DNA from 2 places in the Geobacillus sp. PLS 41 genome. Region 1 is predicted to be linked to the other one. Evidence: riboswitches for the same ligand, from Rfam matches in the RefSeq annotation. Region 1 holds a riboswitch; the other holds the start of a gene.

Evidence for each region. Region 1 has a riboswitch for cobalamin ahead of ACVX3G_RS15715 (ribonucleoside-diphosphate reductase subunit alpha). Riboswitches for the same ligand answer to the same signal wherever they lie in the genome.
Region 2: it holds a riboswitch for cobalamin, as region 1 does, so the genes downstream of both, ACVX3G_RS11310 ((2Fe-2S) ferredoxin domain-containing protein) here and ACVX3G_RS15715 (ribonucleoside-diphosphate reductase subunit alpha) in region 1, are expected to answer to the same signal.

What each region holds. Positions count from the first base shown of each region.
Region 1 covers NZ_CM151395.1:3,137,909-3,142,447, reverse strand. The annotation lists gene asnB (asparagine synthase (glutamine-hydrolyzing)) at 1-1,014, shown strand, start outside; cobalamin riboswitch at 1,216-1,411, shown strand; gene ACVX3G_RS15715 (ribonucleoside-diphosphate reductase subunit alpha) at 1,541-3,823, shown strand; gene ACVX3G_RS15710 (ribonucleotide-diphosphate reductase subunit beta) at 3,898-4,539, shown strand, end outside.
Region 2 covers NZ_CM151395.1:2,267,901-2,272,439, forward strand. The annotation lists gene ACVX3G_RS11280 (glycerophosphodiester phosphodiesterase family protein) at 1-211, opposite strand, end outside; tRNA gene ACVX3G_RS11285 (tRNA-Gln) at 388-460, shown strand; gene rraA (ribonuclease E activity regulator RraA) at 718-1,203, shown strand; gene ACVX3G_RS11295 (hypothetical protein) at 1,255-1,509, shown strand; gene ACVX3G_RS11300 (retropepsin-like aspartic protease) at 1,499-1,879, shown strand; partial or broken gene ACVX3G_RS11305 (RraA family protein) at 1,897-2,037, shown strand; cobalamin riboswitch at 2,098-2,290, shown strand; gene ACVX3G_RS11310 ((2Fe-2S) ferredoxin domain-containing protein) at 2,472-2,846, shown strand; gene ACVX3G_RS11315 (HoxN/HupN/NixA family nickel/cobalt transporter) at 2,849-3,556, shown strand; gene cobJ (precorrin-3B C(17)-methyltransferase) at 3,558-4,539, shown strand, end outside.

The DNA of each region.
Region 1 (4,539 bases):
GATGTCGCAAAAGAAACCGCAGAGAAGCTTGGGGTAGACAACATTAGCTATGTCATCTCACCGCAGGAGTATATGGAAGAGCTGCCGAAAATTATGTGGCATATGGACGATCCGCTTGCCGATCCTGCGGCTGTGCCGCTGTATTTTGTCGCTCGTGAGGCGAGAAAGCATGTCACGGTTGTGCTTTCCGGCGAGGGGGCGGACGAGCTGTTTGGCGGCTACAACATTTACCGCGAACCAGAGTCGTTGCGGCTGTTTGCGCGCATGCCAAACATCGTAAAAGCGGTGTTGCGGGTGATCGCGAAGATGCTTCCGGACGGAATGAAAGGAAAAAGCTTTTTGGAGCGCGGCACGACGCCGCTTGAAGAACGGTATGTCGGCAATGCGAAAATCTATAGCGAAAAGGAAAAAGCGGCGTTGCTCAAAACGTACCAAGAGGGGCGCGAATATACGGCGGTGACGGCTCCTTTTTACCGCGAAACGCTTCATTACCCACCCGTCAACCGGATGCAGTATATTGATCTTCATACATGGCTAAGGGGCGATATTTTAGTCAAAGCGGACAAAATGACGATGGCCCATTCGCTTGAGCTGCGCGTTCCCTTTTTAGACAAAAAGGTATTTGAGGTTGCTATGCAAATCGCCCCTGACATGAAAACAGCCAACGGCACGACGAAATATATTTTGCGCAAAGCGGCCGAGGGCATCGTACCGGATCATGTGTTAAACCGGAAAAAATTAGGGTTTCCCGTGCCGATTCGCCACTGGCTGAAAAACGAAATGTATGACTGGGCGAGACAGCTCATCCACGAAAGCGAAACTGATCATCTGTTCCATAAGGACGTGCTCTATCGGCTGCTGGATGAACATGCCCGCCACAAGGCGGACCACAGCCGCAAGCTGTGGACGGTCTTGGCGTTTATGGTTTGGCATCAAGTGTATGTGGAAAAGAAGTACGATTTTGCTTCATCCGCACAAAGCGAGGAGCGGCCAGCGTCTGTTTTGGAGGCGTAGCAGGGAAACGACAGGGCGTTCTAAGGGCGACACCTAGAACGCCTTTTTCGATGGTGCGGACAGTTTCCTTGCCTTTGGCGAAGCGAAAGAGAAAATTTGCTTTCTCCCGCTCTTGCAATTTTCCCGGTTTTGGTATATGCTTGTTCCATCAGGATGCTAAACTACTATATATTGGTTTTGAGGTCTTTTTTTACAACTACATATTGTTCTGCTAAGCAACGGTGTCCATCAGGACTTAATAGGGAATCCGGTGTGAATCCGGAACTGCCCCCGCAACTGTATGTGCGGACGAAATGGGATGGCCACTGGCGGCAAGAGCCATTCAGCGCGCCGCTGGGAAGGACCCAAAGTAGGACGATGCACGAGTCAGGAGACCTGCCTTGCTTGGAACGTTTCATGTTCTTCGGGGTGTGAGAAGATGAAACGATAGGGGAAAAGAACAAGGGGTTCGTCTGCCTTTTTCCGTCTGTCGTTTCATCCGCTCGCCTGCCCGAGCGGATTTTTTTATGGAGGAGGGAAGAAACGAATGACCACATTGACGAAAACGGTCATCCTCGATGATCAAGGGAAGTCGGTTTCGTTTTCACGTGAAGAGTTTGCGGCGCTGATTGAGCAAGCCGCGGCTGGATTCGGCCGTCTGTCGCTTGATGAATACGTCGAGCGTGTTTGGCAGCTTCTTAGCCGAAAGGAGTCCGTCACGGTAGAACAGCTGCACCAAACGGCTATTTTGGAAGGACTTTCTTACATTGATGAAGAAGAGCCGGACTGGACGTTTGTGTGCGCCCGGCTGTATTTGCGGCAATTGTACCGTGAAGCGGCGCGGCAGCGCGGGTACGATGAACGCGAGCGGTATGGCGATTTCTACTCGCTGCTTGTTGCGCTGACGGAACAAGGGGTGTACAGTCCGTTCTTGCTTGAACGTTATACGAAAGAAGAAGTCGACGCCATCGGTGCGTTTCTTGATCCGGAGAAGGACAAGCTGTTTACGTACATTGGGCTGCGCACGCTCGCGGACCGGTATTTGGCGCGCGATTATGAGCGGCGGTTGTATGAATTGCCGCAGGAGCGGTTTTTGGTCATTGCCATGACGCTCATGGCGAATGAACCGCAAAAGCAGCGGCTTGCGCTCGTGAAGGAAGCGTATTGGGCGTTAAGCAACTTATACATGACCGTGGCGACGCCGACGCTTGCCAACGCTGGGAAGTCGTACGGCCAGCTCTCAAGCTGCTTTGTCGATACGGTCGATGACAGCTTGCAAGGAATTTATGACAGCAACACCGACATCGCCAATTTGTCGAAATCGGGCGGCGGCATCGGCGTCTATTTAGGCAAAATCCGTTCGCGCGGCAGCGACATTAAAGGGTTCAAAGGGGTCTCTTCCGGCGTCATCCCGTGGATGAAGCAGCTGAACAATACAGCGGTGAGCGTCGATCAACTGGGACAGCGAAAGGGAGCCATTTCCGTCTATTTGGATGTGTGGCATAAAGACATTTTTGCGTTTCTCGATGCGCGGCTCAACAACGGCGACGAACGGCTGCGGACGCATGATTTGTTCACCGGCGTTTGCATCCCTGATTTGTTCATGGAGCAAGTCGAACAGCGCGGCGACTGGTACTTGTTTGATCCGCATGAAGTGCGGAAGGTGATGGGGTTTAGCTTGGAAGATTTTTATGATGAGGAAAAAGGGAGCGGCAGCTTTCGGGAAAAATATTGGCAATGCGTCAACGAACCAAGGCTGTCGAAAGAAAAAGTGCCGGCGATCGACGTGATGAAAAGCATTATGCGCAGCCAGCTCGAGTCGGGGACGCCGTTTATGTTTTACCGCGATGAAGTGAACCGGCAAAATCCGAATCGCCATCTCGGGATGATCTACTGCAGCAACCTTTGCACGGAAATCGCGCAAAACCAAAGCCCGACAGTGACGAAGCGGCAATATGTGAAAGACGGGACGATCATCATTGAGAAAATCCCAGGCGATTTTGTCGTCTGCAACTTATCGTCGATCAACTTGGCGCGGGCGGTGACCGACGGCGTTTTGGCGCGGCTGATCCCGATTCAAATGCGGATGCTCGATAATGTCATTGATTTAAACAATATCCCTGTGCTGCAAGCCGGCCTGACGAATCAAAAATACCGCGCTGTCGGGCTTGGAACCTTTGGCTGGCATCATTTGTTGGCGTTAAAAGGCATTCGCTGGGAGTCGGACGAAGCGGTCCGCTATGCCGACGAGCTGTATGAAACGATCGCGTATTTGGCGATTCAAGCGAGCATGGAGCTCGCCAAAGAGAAAGGGAGCTACCCGGCGTTTCCAGGATCGGATTGGCAGACAGGCGCTTATTTTGAGCGGCGCGGCTACGAAAGCCACGGTGAATTGGATTGGGATCGGCTGAAGCAAGACGTGGCCCGCTATGGGATGCGAAACGGCTATGTGATGGCGGTGGCGCCGAACGCCTCGACGTCGATCATCGCCGGCAGTACAGCGAGCATTGACCCGATTTTCTTAAAAGTGTACGCCGAGGAAAAGAAAGATTATAAGATTCCCGTTACGGTGCCGGATTTAAACGAACAGACGACATGGTATTACAAATCGGCGTACCATATCGACCAGCGCTGGAGCATCAAGCAAAACGCCGCCCGCCAGCGCCATATCGACCAAGCCATCTCCTTTAACTTCTACGTCGTGAACACGATTAAGGCAAAAGAGCTGCTCGATTTGCATTTGACGGCGTGGAAGTCGGGGCTGAAAACGACGTATTACGTGCGTTCGACATCGGGGACGATCGACGAGTGCGATTCTTGCGCGAGCTGACGGTCTTCCCCCGGACGTTGCCGATTCCGGGGAAAGATTCACGCCGAAGCTTAGCTGAAAGGGAGGAATGGATCATGACAATCAGCTTAGTCAAACGGCCGATTATGGATCCAGAGGCGCCGAACCGTTCGACGGGCATCATCAACGGCCGCTGCTCGAATGTGTTGAACTGGGACGATATCGCCTACCCATGGGCGTATGCGAAATATAAGCGAATGCTCGCCAACTTTTGGACACCGTTTGAAATCAATATGGCCCAAGATGTGAAGCAGTTTCCGCAGCTGACCGACCGCGAGCAGGATGCGTTTTTGAAAATCATCGGTCTTTTAGCGCTGCTTGACAGCATCCAAACCGATTACGCCGGACGTGTGGCGGATTACATTACCGATCCAAGCATCAATGCCTTGATGATCATGCTTGCCCAGCAGGAAGTCATTCACAACCATTCGTATTCGTACGTGCTCTCGAGCCTTGTGCCGAAAGCGAAGCAAGATGAAGTATTCGATTTTTGGCGGAACGAACCGACGCTGCGCAAGCGGAACGATTTTGTGACGAACGGCTACAAGGCGTTTGCCGAAGAGCCGAATGTGGAAAACTTGTTGCGCTCGATCGTTTTTGACGTCATTTTAGAAGGACTGTTTTTCTACTCAGGGTTTGCGTTCTTCTACAACCTCGCGCGCCAGCAAAAAATGGTGGCGACGAGCACGATGATCAAT
Region 2 (4,539 bases), 870 kb from region 1:
CGACTTCGATATAGTCCGCCTGCATGCGGGCGGCAAGGCGGTAGGATGAGAGCGTATGCTCCGGCGCGTATCCGGACGCGCCGCGGTGGGCGATGACGGCGGTTTTCGGCTGGCTGGATGGCTGCCAGGCAGCCGCGGCCGCTAAGACGATCGGCAACGATAACAAAAACAATGTGCAAAGATAGAAGCGAAAAACCGTGATCCGGCGCATATACATCTCTCCCCTTCCAGTTATCATATCGGGAAAACAAGTGCGAGGGAAAAACGAGGTGATATAGTGGGGAAAGGATGCTTGTACCGATAGTTTCGCACATCAAGCAAAGGGATATTCAGTTTGATGCATAAAGTGCGTTATCATGCCGCATACTGTAAACGACAACAAAACGTTGGGCTATAGCCAAGCGGTAAGGCAACGGACTTTGACTCCGTGATGCGCTGGTTCGAGATCCAGCTAGCCCAGCTGAACGTCTGGTCAAACCGGAGGGGCTTTGAGCCGGTGAAAACGGTCTCCGCTATATATCGGCGCGGGGCCGTTTTTTATGGTTTCAATGCGATCGGTGGAATACATCGAAGCGATTAACCGCCACACAATGGTTTGGTTCACATCGCCGCGTTCGTGTCAGTCGTTCGAATGAAAGATCGTCGACAAAAAACTGCTGAGGCAGAAGGATTTTGGCGAATGACGGCGAATGCAAAACATGAAAGGGGAGAGCGACAATGAAAACAGCCGATTTATGCGATCAATTTTTAGACGAGTTGCAAGTATGCGAGTTGCCGTTCCAATCGTACGGCGGAAAGCGGGCGTTTTCCGGGCCGATTGCGACGGTCGATGTGTTTGAAGACAACGTCCTTGTCCGAGAAGCGCTGGAGACGGTGCCGCCGGGGACGGTGCTCGTGGTCGATGGAAAAGGCTCGCGCCGCGTCGCGCTATTAGGCGACCGGCTGGCGCAAATCGCTTGCGAGAGGGGGCTTGCTGGCGTCATCATCCACGGCTGCATCCGCGATTCAGCGGAAATTGGCGCCATGCCGATTGGCGTGATGGCGATCGGCACATGCCCGGTGAAAAGCAAAAAAGAGGGAAAAGGCTCACGCGACGTTGCGCTCGAGTTTGGCGGCGTCCGCTGGGAGCCAGGGGCGTACGTGTACGCTGATGCGGACGGCGTTGTCGTCGCCAACAAAGATTTGTTGGCGAAAAATGGTTGACGGCTGCGGTTGAGTCTCGTTCAATACAACGAACAGGTTGAGGCGATGGAGATGGAATGGCAGGAAGTGCGTTCATTGTATCCAAATCAATTTGTGAAATTACAAGTATTAAAGTCCCATTTAGAGGGAGATCAAGAAATCATTGAAGAGGTGGCTGTTATCGGAACGGTTTCGGACAAGGATGCAACTCGTGAGTTGCTGCAATCGAAAGGGAATCAGCTTGTTTATCATACTAGCCACAAGGAGATTGTTTTAAAAGTTCGGGGAGCGATTGGCCTGAGAGGGAAATTTCATTATGCAGATTGAATATCGTGAAGGCTTGCTGTTTGCATCGATCGAAATCGTTTATCAAGGAAGGTCTAAGTTGATTCATAATATGGTGATTGATACTGGTGCGGCGAAAACAGTGATTTCTCAAAATGCAGTAGAAGATATTCATTTGCGGGTAGAGCCGGGCGATCGTATTGTGGCTTATTACGGAATCGGTGGGAAAGAGTACGCGTTTACAAAAAAATTAGACTGTATTCAGCTAGATTCTTTCCAGCTAAGAGAGTATGAAATTGATTTTAGCGGGATGGACTATGAGGGGATTAACGGTTTGTTAGGATTGGATATATTGCTGGGCGCTGGATTTGTCTTAGACCTGGACAAGTTGGAGATGTATCGTTCTGGTTGAAATGGAACGCCCGCTCGAAATGCCAAAAAGAAGGAAAAGGCGCCCGCGACGTTGCGCTCGAGTTTGGCGGCGTCCGCTGGGAGCCAGGGGCGTACGTGTACGCTGATGCGGACGGCGTTGTCGTCGCCAACAAAGATTTGTCGGCAAAAAACGGTTGACGGCAACGCATTGGTTGTACTACGATGAAAACGGATGCTTGTTCCATGACAGCGCATATATGGCGGTAAGACAAACAAGGTGCCTAGCCCGCTTAGGGCTTGGGTGAAAAAGGGAAGCTCGGTGAAAATCCGGCACGGTGCCCGCCACTGTGATGGGGAGCTTTGCGGCAACAAGTCACTGAAGGATGCTTCGGGAAGACGCCGCCAAGCGATGATCCTAAGTCAGGAGACCTGCCTTGTTTGGATCGGACGGATGCCTACGGGACTATAGGCAGACGTGCGGGAGAATGACGGCTTTAGGGGCCCTGTTTGGGCCGTTTACGGCTTTCGTATACATTTTTCTGCACCTCTGCTGTAGAGGTGCTTTTTCTTTTGTCGAAAAACCGTCCGTCTGCCGCATTTCATTCTACCATTCTAGCAAAAGGGGGGATTTGGTGGCGACGTGGGATTTGCGGGGAATGAAGCATCATGTGCTCATTTGCAACGGAGGGACGTGCCTCCGCCATGGCGGAGATGACGTGACAACCGCGGTGCGCGAGGAAATCGCCCGCCTTGGGCTTGACGACGCTGTCCATACAACAAGGACGCGCTGCAACGGACGCTGTCAAGATGCGTGTGTGATGATCGTCTACCCGGATGGCGTCTGGTACCGGTTGATGACACCGGAGAAGGCAAAAGAGGTCGTCCATCGCCATTTGCAAAACGGCGAGCCGCTTCGCGCGTGGGCGACGTATGAATACCGTGAAGACGGGTTGACCCGTCTTGGTGGGACGGAGTCGGTTATTGGCGTTCGAAAGAGGAGGACGTAATGATGGAATGGGCCAGTTATGTAATGTTAGCGATATTTCTCGGCATGCGTCATGGGATGGACAGCGACCATGTCGCGGCCATTGCGGATATGGTCGGAAGCGAGTCGCGGCGAAGACAGCAGTTGGCGCTCGGAATCATGTACGCTATTGGACACGGAGCAATCGTGTTTGTCATGGGGGTGGCGGCGCTCATGGTCGGCGCCCGGCTTTCCGAGTCGTCAGCCGCCGCCATTGAGCTCTTAGTTGGCGTTACGCTTGTGCTTCTTGGCGGGATGATGCTTTTTTCTCTTTTTCGGCGGGGTGAGGTGAAAAGCCGGTTTCAGCTCCTTTATGAGTTCGGCCATACGGTTACTCGATGGCTGCGGGGAAGGCGGGAAATGGACAGTTGCCGTTCTTTTTCGCATGTTGGTTGGGCTGGCGCCTTGATCATCGGCATCATTCATGGCATTGGCGTCGAAAGCCCGACCCAGCTAGCCATTATCACCCACGCGGTCGGAAAAGTGCGTGTGAGCGCCGCTGTCCTTCAGCTTGTGCTGTTTGTCGCCGGCTTGCTCATTGCGACGATTGCTACAGCGGCTGGATTATCGTGGGGATTTTGGAAAGCAAAGCAGCGGGAACGACTGTTTTATGTCCTTGGTGCGGTCACAGGGATTTACAGCATATGGTTAGGGATGTCGATGATAATCGAGATATGGAGAGGGGGGCTGTAAAGTGGGCGGCAAATTGCTCATTGTCGGCTTTGGCCCGGGAAGCGTCGACCATATGACGAAACGGGCTCGGGAAGCGATTGAAGAAAGCGACGTCATCATTGGCTACAAAACGTACATCGAACTTGTGCGCGATCTCATTGCTGGAAAAGAGATCATTAGCACGGGCATGACCGAAGAAGTGAGCCGCGCCCAAGCGGCGGTGAAGTGGGCCGAGCGCGGCAAAACGGTCGCCGTCATTTCAAGCGGCGACGCCGGGTTGTACGGCATGGCGGGGCTCGTGTATGAAGTGTTGATCGAAAAAGGGTGGACGAAAGCGAGTCCGATTGAAGTCGAAGTCATCCCCGGCATTTCCGCCATTCATTCGTGCGCTGCATTGCTTGGGGCGCCGATTATGCACGATGCGTGTACGATCAGCTTGAGCGACCATTTGACGCCGTGGGAGCTGATTGAAAAGCGGATTGACGCCGCGGCGGCGGCCGATTTTGTCATTGCGTTGTACAATCCGAAAAGCGGGCGGCGCACTCGGCAGATTGTGGAGGCGCAACGCATCCTGCTCCGCCATCGTGCGCCGACAACGCCCGTTGGACTCGTGAAAAGTGCGTACCGCGAACGGCAGCATATCGTTCTCACCGACTTGGCGCATATGCTGGACCATGAGATCGGCATGTTGACGACGGTGATTATCGGCAACTCAACGACATTCGTCCATGACGGCGTGATGATCACGCCGCGCGGCTACCAGCGCAAGTATCAACTAGCAGCCGCCGTCCAGCCGCTCAAACCGCATGAACGGCTGCGCAAAGAGGCAGAGCCATGGGCGCTCGACCAGACGAAGCCGCTGAGAGAGCCGGATGAAGGGAACGGAGGAGCGCTTCAGCCGTTTGCTACAGCTGCCTCCGCTTTCGACGACGAGAAAGACCGTGGTTTTGCCGCCGTTGCGGTTTTGCCGCCAGCTGTGGACGCGGCGGCGAAGGAAGCTGGAT